DNA from 3 places in the Janthinobacterium sp. 13 genome. Region 3 is predicted to be linked to each of the others. Evidence: predicted binding sites of a transcription regulator. Region 3 holds the regulator's gene; each other region holds the start of a gene.

Region 1 (3,540 bases), 2.6 Mb from region 3:
TGCGGGCTGCGGATGTTGCAAGGGTCCTTGAACGTGATCCATGGGTGGCCCGTTTCAAACAGCATCGACAGCATCTTGCGCCACAGATCCAGCGCGGCGATCTTCTTGAAGACGCGGATTTCGCCAGCGGCGGCCTTGGCTTCATAGCCCACGTAAGCCTGTTCAAAAGCCTTGCCGACCTTGTCGTGCAAATCTGGCGTGTCCGACGGCGAGAACAGGGTCCATTCGCCTTTTTCCATGACGCGCTTCATGAACATGTCGGGAATCCAGTTTGCCGTGTTCATGTCGTGCGTGCGGCGGCGGTCGTCGCCCGTGTTCTTGCGCAGGTCGAGGAATTCCTCGATGTCCATGTGCCAGGTTTCCAGGTAGGCACAGACGGCGCCCTTGCGCTTGCCGCCCTGGTTGACTGCCACGGCCGTGTCGTTGACCACTTTCAGGAACGGCACGACGCCTTGCGACTTGCCGTTGGTGCCCTTGATGTGGGCGCCCAGGGCGCGCACTGGCGTCCAGTCGTTACCCAGGCCGCCGGCGAACTTGGCCAGCAGCGCATTGTCCTTGATGGCGTCGTAGATGCCTTCCAGGTCATCCGACACGGTGCTCAGGTAGCACGACGACAGCTGCGAGCGCAGGGTGCCCGAGTTGAACAGGGTCGGGGTCGAGCTCATGAAGTCGAACGAGGACAGCAGGCTGTAGAACTCGATGGCGCGCGCTTCGCGGTCCGCCTCGTTCAGCGCCAGGCCCATGGCCACGCGCATGTAGAACGCCTGCGGCATTTCGATGCGCACGTCCTGGATGTGCAGGAAGTAGCGGTCATACAGGGTTTGCAGGCCGATGTAGCCGAATTGCAAGTCGCGGTCGGCCACGATGGCTTTCGCCAGGCGTTCCAGGTCGAAGCTGGCAAGTACCGGGTTCAGCAGCTCGGCGGCGATGCCCTTGGCGATGTATTGCGGGAAATACGTCAGGTATTCTGCGGCAGCGGCCGCTTGCGGCACTTCCTTGCCGAACACTTCCTTGCGCACCGTGTGCAGCAGGATGCGGGCCGTGACCTGGCTGTAGGCCGGGTCTTTTTCCATCAGCGCGCGCGCTGCCAGGATGGCCGACTTGTGCAGCTCTTCGACGGGCACGCCGTCGTACAGGTTTTTCACCGTTTCAGCCAGGATGGCGTCGGCATCGACGTGCTTTTCCAGGCCGGCGCAGGCGGCGTTGATCAGGTCGCGCACTTCCTGCATGTCCAGCAGGCGGCGCACGCCGTTGTCGGTCACGTTCAATTGCGGTGCGGAAACTTGCGCGGAGGCGCCTTGCGCTTCCTTCTGCAGGCGGCGCTCTTCCATGTGCTTGGCGCGGTACAGCACGTAGGCACGCGCCACGTCGTGTTCGCCCGAACGCATCAGCGACAGTTCCACCTGATCTTGCACGTCTTCGATATGGAAGGTGCCGCCGCCCGGGTGGCGGCGCACCAGCGCAGCGACCACGCCGTCGGTCAGTTGTTCCACCAGTTCACGGATGCGTGCCGAGGCTGCGCCCTGGCCGCCGTTAACGGCCAAAAACGCCTTGGTCATGGCGATGGCGATCTTCGAAGGCTCAAATGCCACCACCGCGCCGTTGCGGCGGATGATGCGATAGTCGCCCAATGCCGCGCCCGTGCTCGCCACGCTGTTGGCCGCGCCTGGCGCTGGCGATACTGGCGTTGGATGGATGGAAATATCTTGTGGTGATTGCATTGAAGCTCCCGTTGTCAGCTAAAGTCAGCCTGCAGTTTTGCTGCCGCGTGTGTTGTTGAATAGAACGCCCGATGGTCAGGGTTTCTTCAGGTATTTGTTGCTAAATAGTAAATTTATAATGCATAAAACAGCTCAGTATCCATATCGCCACACCGCACTGCCCGGCTGGCGCGAAACACGATCAAGGGTGATGAACCGCCAGTTCCAGTGCTTTATCAGCAATCCGGGTAGCTTTGACAATAATTCTGAAAACGTCTGTGATGGCACTACATATAGTCTTTACATCCAACTTCTGCACTAATTGTAGTACCCATCGAAGGGCGATGCAATAGTTTTCCGGCATCCGTCGGCGTAATTTTTTGTATTTTCATATACGATTTCGGTTGACTTTTCAGGGCATGGCTGGGAAGCCCAATCCACGCGAAGTAAGCGCTAACGCAGCTTGTGCGCTCAGGGTTTCCAGCCAGCATTCTTGATAGAAATGCCAGTCAAAAAACGGCCCCGGATCCGTCTTCCTGCCCGGCGCGATATGCTCGTGGCCGCGCACCTGGGACAGTCCGTAGCGCGCCACCAGCGCCGCCGTCAGCGCCGCCAGCACATGATATTGCCGCCGCTGGAACGGCACATCGTCCGCGCCTTCCATTTCGATACCGATGGAATAGCCATTGCACTGCGGGCGTCCTTCGAAGATGGACGCGCCGGCATGCCATGCACGTTGATCAGCAGAAACATATTGCAACAGCGCACCATCGCGCCGCACAAAAAAGTGCGCCGACACCTGCAAGCCACGCAGGTCGGCGAAAGAAGGATCGGCATTATAATCTACCCGGCCCGTAAACAAGTCCGACACATGCGGCCCGCCAAAGCGGCCACCCGGCAAACTGATGTTATGGATCACCAGCAAATCGACTTGCGCACCGTCCGGGCGCGCATCGCAGTACGGCGAGTCATAGCGCAGCGCGCCGTCGCACCAGCCGTCTTCATCTATCGTCCATACGCTCATCAAATAGGGCTTCCTGTATCGTCAATTTCTGCATACGGTAACGCAACTGGCGCACGCTCAGGCCCAGCTGGCGCGCCGCCCGTGCGCGGTGGTAGCGCGCCTGCACCAGCGCCAGCATGATCATGTCGCGCTCGGCCTGGCGCAAATACACGTCCAGCGGCAAGACCTTGGCCACGCCATACGCCGCCATGCCGGGCAGACACTGTTGCCGCTCGGACACAGCCGGCATGGCCGGCGCCGCCCGCAAGGGCACGTTGCCCGCCGCGGAGGGCAAGGCCAGCCCATCGAGCGCGATCACGCCGCCATCGGCAAAGGCCAGCGCCCGTTCCAGCACGTTTTCCAGTTCGCGCACATTGCCGGGAAACGCATATGCGGCCAGGGCCGCCAGCACCGGCGGCGCCAGGCTCACGACCCGGCGCGGCGACAGGCGCGCGAGGATCACCTCACATAATACCTGCAGATCGCCACGCCGTTCGCGCAGCGGCGGCAGCGCCAGCTCGATCACATTCAGGCGGTAAAACAGGTCCTGGCGAAACGTCCCGGCGGCCACGCCGCGCGTCAGGCCATGCTGGCTGGCGCACAGGATGCGCACGTCGACGGCTTCGTCAGTACTGCCGCCCAGCTTGCGCACGCGGTGCTCTTGCAGCACGCGCAACAGTTTCACCTGCATGGCCAGCGGCAGATCGTCGACTTCGTCGAGCAGCAAGCTGCCGCCATGGGCCGCCTGGAACAAGCCCTGGCGCTCGTGCAGCGCGCCCGTATAGGCGCCCGGGCGGCAGCCGAAGAATTCCGCTTCCATCAGCGCTTCGGGAATGG
Region 2 (3,540 bases), 550 kb from region 3:
CAGCCCGGCTTGACGGCGTAGCGCGCATTGCCTTCGCGGCAGGCGTCGATCGCTTCGCGCCACACGCGCGTGACCTGCGCCACGTACGCGGGGCTGCGCTGGCGCCCTTCGATCTTCACGGCGCGCACGCCCATGGCGATCAGCTGCGGCAGCAGCGCCAGGGTATTCAGGCTGGCCGGCTCCTCGATGGCGTAATACTCTTCGTCGTTGACTTCGAAACGCCCCTTGCACAGGGTGGGATAGCTGGCGTTTTCGCCGGGCGCATAACGGTCGATCAGCACGCCGTTCAGGCGCGATTCGAGGCCGTTCGGCGTTTCCAGCCAGCGCACGGATTTCGCCGGCGAGCACACGCCGTGGGTGTTCGGCGCCTCGCCCGTCGCATACGACGACAGCGCGCAGCGCCCTTCGACCATCACGCACAGGCTGCCGAAACCGAAGACTTCGATCTCGACTTCCGTCTTGCTGATCAGTTGCTCCACCTGCGCCATCGACAACACGCGCGGCAGCACGGCGCGGGCGATGCCGAAGTGTTCATGGTAAAAATTGATGGCTTCGTAGTTGGTGGCCGAACCTTGCACGGACAGGTGCAGGCGCAGCTGCGGGTGGTGCTGGGCCGCATACGCCATCAAGCCCGGATCGGCCACGATCATGGCATCGATGCCGGCATCGGCGGCGCGGTCGATGGCGCTGCGCCACACGGCCCAGTTGTGCGGCTGCGGATAGGTGTTCAGCGCCAGCAGCACCTTGCGTCCATATTGGTGGGCGTAGCGCACGCCCTCGGCGATGGCCTTCTCGTCGAAATTGAGGCCGGCGAAATTGCGCGCATTGGTGGCATCGCGAAAACCCAGGTAAACGGTGTCGGCGCCATTGTCGATGGCCGCTTTCAAGGCAGGCAGGCTGCCGGCGGGGCAGACCAGTTCCAGCGGTCCGGCCACGCGGGTGGCGGTGGTTGATTCAAGCATCATGGTGTTCACAGTCCTGTATCGGCTCAGGGTGCAGACTATAGCCCCGCCCAGGCTGCCCAGTCCTTGACGCAGGTGAAGGAATGCATGCATGGCTGGCGCGCGTTCAACTTGCTTGACCTGGCTGTAAAATGCCCTCCTTTTCTCCCTCTTCGATTGCCCGCCATGCCCCGCAAACCGCTGCTGATCTTCCTGCTCACCCTGTTCCTCACCGTGCTGCAGGTGCAGTGGGCCTCTCCCACGGAAGGCTACGACGCCGAGGCGCTCTCCGTGCTGTCGCCCGAAGTACTGGGCGCGTATCCGGGCGTGCTGCTGCTGTTCCTGCAAGCCGTCTTCGCGCGCCGCGCCATGCCCGTGACGCGCCAGGCCGCCACCTGCACGGGACTGCTGGCCGTCTACTGGCTGCTGGCCAATTACGTCACGTTCGACGCGCGCGTGGCCAGCTGGAGCACCTTCTCGACGCGGGAAATCTGGGCGCACGTGCTGCCCGCCTCCATCCTCAGCATCGCCGTCTGCGGCGCCGCCTACTTCGCCGCGAGCGCCTTCATCCTGCGCCAGGGCCGCCTGAAAAAGTAAACGAGGGCGCTTTTTTCACCTGCATCAAGGATTCGTCACGCCACTGCACGCACCCTTTGACGCCACTATATTTAGTGATTAATCTCCATAAAAACACCGCATGTTGTGTTTATTGGAGGTTTCATGACGACGAATGCAGTTTCCCCCACACGCGGCCAGGTCGATGTCGCCGCGTCCATCAATGAATACCTGGACCGGCGCGACTGGCGTGTCAACGCCAACGCCAACCAGGGTTACTCGCTGGGCGGCCTGATACTCAATGTGTCGGGCAAGGTCATCGCCAACTACTGGCTGGACCAGGTCTATCCGCCGGAAGTGGGCGCGGCGCACCGCGAAGCGGCGCTGCACATCCACGACCTCGACATGCTGGCCGGCTATTGCGCCGGCTGGTCGCTGCGCACCCTGCTGCATGAAGGCTTGAATGGCGTGCCGGGCAAGATCGAGTCCGGTCCGCCGAAACACATGTCGAGCGCCATCGGCCAGATCGTCAATTTTCTCGGCACGCTGCAAAACGAGTGGGCCGGCGCGCAGGCGTTCAGCTCCTTCGACACCTACATGGCGCCCTACATCCGCAAGGACAGCCTGCGCTACGAAGACGTGCGCCAGTACATGCAGGAACTGATCTTCAACCTCAACGTTCCCTCGCGCTGGGGCACACAGACGCCGTTCACCAACCTCACCTTCGACTGGGTTTGCCCGGACGACCTGCGCGAGCAGATTCCCGTCATCGCCGGCCAGGAGATGGACTTCAGCTATGGCGAGCTGCAGGCCGAGATGGACATGATCAACCGCGCCTACATCGAGATCATGATGGCGGGCGACGCCAAGGGCCGCGTCTTCACCTTCCCCATCCCCACCTACAACATCACCGAGGATTTCGACTGGCATAGCGAAAATGCCGAACGCCTGTTCGAAATGACGGCCCGCTACGGCCTGCCCTACTTCCAGAATTTCATCAATTCGGAACTCAAGCCGAACATGATCCGCTCCATGTGCTGCCGCTTGCAGCTGGACTTGCGCGAACTGCTGAAACGGGGCAATGGCCTGTTCGGTTCCGCCGAGCAGACGGGTTCCCTGGGCGTGGTGACGATCAATTGCGCGCGCCTGGGCCACCTGTGGCGCGGCGACGAGCCAGCCTTGATGGCAGACCTGGAGCGTCTGCTGGAGCTGGGCAAGACCAGCCTGGAAATCAAGCGCCGCACCATCGAGGACCTGATGCAGCAAGGCCTGTTCCCCTACACGAAACGCTATCTGGGCACCCTGCGCAACCACTTTTCCACCCTGGGCGTGAACGGCATCAACGAGATGATCCGCAATTTCAGCAGCGACGCCTGGGACATCACGACGCCAGAAGGCCACGCGCTGGCCGTGCGCCTGCTCGACCACGTGCGCGCCCGCATGGTGGCCTTCCAGGAAGAGACGGGCCATATGTACAACCTGGAAGCGACGCCGGCCGAAGGCACGACCTACCGCTTCGCCCGCGAAGACCGCAAGCGCTTTCCCGCCATCCTGCAGGCAGGCACCGCCGACAACCCGTATTACACGAATTCGTCGCAACTGCCCGTCGGCCACACGGACGACCCGTTCGAGGCGCTGGAATTACAGGATGTGCTGCAGCGCAAATACACGGGCGGCACGGTGCTGCACCTGTACATGACGGAAGCGCTGTCCGACGCCAACGCCTGCCGCGAGCTGGTAAAACGCGCGCTGAGCCGCTTTTCGCTGCCCTACATCACCGTCACGCCCACGTTTTCCATCTGCCCGCGCCACGGCTACCTGGCCGGCAAGCATGAATTCTGTCCCACCTGCGATGCGGAGCTCATTGCCCGCAAGCAAGCCCAACCTGCTCCATCACTTGAGGAAACGCCATGAATGCACGTCCCGACTTCACTCCCGCCATCACCCTGCTCGATACGGAACGCCAGCGCTGCGAAATCTGGACCCGCGTGATGGGCTACCACCGCCCCGTCGCCTCGTTCAACATCGGCAAGCAGGGCGAATT
Region 3 (3,540 bases):
CGTCGCTGTTCTTGCCCAGGCTGCGCGCGTCGAGACCGGCGATATTCGCGCTGTCGTAATCCGCATGGGCGACGGGCGCGGCGCTGCTGTCCCAATTCACATACGCCGTCTGGCGCACGGCGCGGGCGATGGCGTCGAGCGCATAGCGGGCGTTGTCATCCAGGCGAGCGCTGGCGGACTGGTCGCCATAGCTGCCGCTGGCCGCCAGCAGCACGCTACTGGCGGCCAGCATCAACAGCGCACCCAGCGACAGGGCCACCAGCAATTCGACCAGGCTCATGCCACGATGCCCGCCGTTCATGCACCGCCCCCGCCCAGCTGGAATGCCAGCCTGGGCAGCGACTCGCCTGCCGCATTCACGGCGGGCGAGCCATCGGGCAGGCGGCCGCGCCAGCCCAGCTTGATAACGATGGGCGCCCCCTTGCCGCCGCTGCACGCCCACTGCAAGCCCTGGGCGGCGGCATCCCACGCGGCAAGGTCGCGGCAGATGCGCAGGCGCGCGCCGGGCAAGGCCGCATGCAGCCCTTGCTTCCATTCGGCGATGTCGAATTGCGCCAGCTCGGCCGCGCCGCAGGCGGCAGCGCCAAGACAGTCCGGCGCGCCACCGCCAGCTTCGGCGCCGTCCGCCGCCGCGTAGGCCACATTCAGGTAGGGATTGCCCGCATCGGGGCCATTCATGAGCACGTTATTCGCGCGCATGCGCTCGGCCATGCCGGCGGCCAGTTGCACGCCTGCCGACAGCAGCGCCGACTCGTGGCGCGCGCGCAGGGCGTTCAATTGCAGGATGCTGGCGCCCAGCAGGCCCAGCGCCAACAGCAGCAGCGACACCAGCACTTCGACGAGGCTGCTGCCACCCGCAGGAAACATAGTGCGACCGTCCTTGTGCATGCGCTACTCCCTTCCGCAGAAAGAGCCGCAGGAACAGGCGGCCCAGCTACAAGATAGGCGCGCGCAAAAACCCGCGTCTGCGCTAGCGCAAACAGGACGATGATAAGTCGAGAAGAACGGCGGTGGGATTGATCAGACCGCTTGCCAGGCAAGCGCTGGCATGGTGAACACGGGGCGCAGGAGCGGCCCCATTGTCGGCAAAGTGAATGTCCGGGTAAGCGTCAGGGCTTGCGCGCCTGGCCCACTTCGGCGATCGCGTCCTGGAACTCTGCCAAGTCTTCGAAATTCTTGTAGACGGAGGCAAAGCGGATGTAGGCGATCTTGTCCAGGCGCTTGAGTTCCTGCATGACGAGTTCGCCGATATAGCCGGATTCGACTTCGCGCAAGCCGCTGGTAAGCAGCTTTTCCTGGATGGACGCGATGGCCGTATCCACAGAGGCGGCCGCGACGGGACGCTTACGCAAGGCCAGCATCAAACTGCCGCGCAACTTATCCGCAGCGAACTCCGTCCGGCTGCCATTCTTTTTGACGACGGCCGGCATGATAAGTTCAATGCGTTCGTACGTGGTAAAACGCTTGTCGCATTTGCCGCAGCGGCGGCGGCGCCGAATGGCATCCCCTTCCTCCGATACGCGCGTATCGAGAACCTGGGTGTCGCCGTGCTGGCAAAATGGACATTTCATGGGCTGGCTACAACTTTATAGTAATAATTACGGGAAATCGCCGCCCTTGTACAAAGGGCGCCCGAATCACTCCGGGCGCCCTTGGGCACGACTGGAATGTGTCATACAGAATCTTACTCCGTATGACACATTCTGGACAAATAATTATGCTGCGTACACAGGGTGCGCGTCGGCCAGTACTTTCACGGCCGCTTTCACGCGCTCGATGGTGGCGGCGTCATGCGGATTGTCCAGCACGTCGGCGATCAGGTTGCCCACTTCTTCCGCTTGCGCTTCCTTGAAACCGCGCGTCGTCATCGCCGGGCTGCCCAGGCGGATGCCCGAGGTGACGAAGGGTTTTTGCGGGTCGTTCGGGATGCCGTTCTTGTTGCAGGTGATGTGCGCGGAACCGAGGATGGCTTCGGCTTCCTTGCCCGTCAGGTTCTTGGCGCGCAGGTCGACCAGCATGACGTGCGATTCGGTGCCGCCGGACACGATGCGCAGGCCGCGCTTGATCAGGGTTTTCGCCAGCACGTCGGCGTTCTTGATCACTTGCTTCTGGTATTCGACGAATTCAGGGCTCAGCGCTTCCTTGAAGGCGACGGCCTTGCCGGCGATCACGTGCATCAGCGGGCCGCCCTGGATACCAGGGAAGATGGCCGAGTTGATGGCTTTTTCGTGTTCGGCCTTCATCAGGATGATGCCGCCGCGCGGGCCGCGCAACGATTTGTGCGTGGTCGAGGTGACGAAGTCGGCGAACGGCACCGGGTTCGGGTACAGGCCGGCGGCGATCAAGCCGGCGTAGTGGGCCATGTCGACCATGAAGTAGGCGCCCACTTCCTTGGCGATCTTGCTGAAGCGTTCGAAGTCGATCTTTTTCGAGAATGCCGACGCGCCGGCGATGATCAGCTTTGGCTTGCGTTCGCGGGCCAGACGTTCCATTGCCTCGTAGTCGATGTCTTCTTCCGCCGTCAAGCCGTAGGAAACGACGTCAAACCATTTGCCGGACATGTTCAGCGGCATGCCGTGGGTCAGGTGACCGCCTTCGGCCAGCGACATACCCATGATCAGGTCGCCTGGTTTCAACATGGCGAAGAACACGCCCTGATTCGCCTGCGAGCCGGAGTTCGGCTGCACGTTTGCGCATTCGGCGCCAAACAGCTGTTTCACGCGGTCGATGGCCAGTTGCTCGGCCACGTCGACGTATTCGCAGCCGCCGTAGTAACGCTTGCCCGGGTAGCCTTCCGCGTACTTGTTCGTCAGCTGCGAGCCTTGCGCTTCCATTACGGCTGGCGACGTGTAGTTTTCCGACGCGATCAGTTCGATGTGGTCGTGCTGGCGCGTGTTCTCTTTTTGAATGACGGCGAACAATTCAGGATCGACGTTGGCGAGGTTGTGATCTTTTGCAAACATGTAAAAACTCCAAGTATGAGGGTGCTTGTACTGGCAGGTTGGATCGAATGAGGGGAGCCGGCGTTAAGTGAATAACAACATTGGACAGGCAGCCTCTTCGTGCTTTTCCATAGTGGCTACCCAGGCGAACGGCTGATGAAAAATCTCACGTTTCCCGGTGGGTGTCCACCTTTCGCCGGTTTGCCGACCGCCATTCATGGAGATCGCCCGACTTTTCGCCAGTCACGTGAGACGTAATGGAAGTCAAATTGTAAGTTAAGTACCCAAATTGAGCAAGGAATGCAACCGTGTGGCTATAATCGCCGCGCGCCATCGCAGCCCGGGTGCGGCCACAGGCCGCCCCGGGGATGGCCGCGGCTTTTAAGCTGGGCTTAAACCTGGCCATGGCATGTAAGCGTATGTTACGAAGCTTGCCATTGCACACGCCGGATTTACAATGCTGCGGTGCAACTTATATGCAGCTTTTGCATGGCTTTCCAGCAAGCGCCCACAGTCACAAGAAGAAAAATCGCGTAAAATGTTGCTCAATCTCACTACTGGCGCAATAAACATGCCTTCAGTCTTTACCTGGAACGTA

Evidence for each region. Region 3 encodes NrdR, which represses ribonucleotide reductase genes. Its sites were predicted from a motif close to CACNANATNTNGTG; they were not measured.
Region 1: the regulator NrdR is predicted to act here: its motif matches at 1,986-1,999, upstream of CLU94_RS17345 (ribonucleoside-diphosphate reductase subunit alpha).
Region 2: the regulator NrdR is predicted to act here: its motif matches at 1,602-1,615, upstream of CLU94_RS03500 (ribonucleoside triphosphate reductase).

Annotation. Positions count from the first base shown of each region.
Region 1 is NZ_PEEQ01000001.1:3,956,450-3,959,989, reverse strand. It holds gene CLU94_RS17345 (ribonucleoside-diphosphate reductase subunit alpha) at 1-1,721, opposite strand, end outside; gene ampD (1,6-anhydro-N-acetylmuramyl-L-alanine amidase AmpD) at 2,113-2,724, opposite strand; gene CLU94_RS17335 (sigma 54-interacting transcriptional regulator) at 2,702-3,540, opposite strand, start outside.
Region 2 is NZ_PEEQ01000001.1:824,633-828,172, forward strand. It holds gene ubiU (ubiquinone anaerobic biosynthesis protein UbiU) at 1-965, opposite strand, end outside; gene CLU94_RS03495 (hypothetical protein) at 1,128-1,538, shown strand; gene CLU94_RS03500 (ribonucleoside triphosphate reductase) at 1,662-3,410, shown strand; gene nrdD (anaerobic ribonucleoside-triphosphate reductase) at 3,407-3,540, shown strand, end outside.
Region 3 is NZ_PEEQ01000001.1:1,373,718-1,377,257, forward strand. It holds gene CLU94_RS05940 (PilW family protein) at 1-301, opposite strand, end outside; gene pilV (type IV pilus modification protein PilV) at 298-888, opposite strand; gene nrdR (transcriptional regulator NrdR) at 1,110-1,571, opposite strand; gene glyA (serine hydroxymethyltransferase) at 1,716-2,963, opposite strand; ZMP/ZTP riboswitch at 3,075-3,199, opposite strand; gene ybgC (tol-pal system-associated acyl-CoA thioesterase) at 3,514-3,540, shown strand, end outside.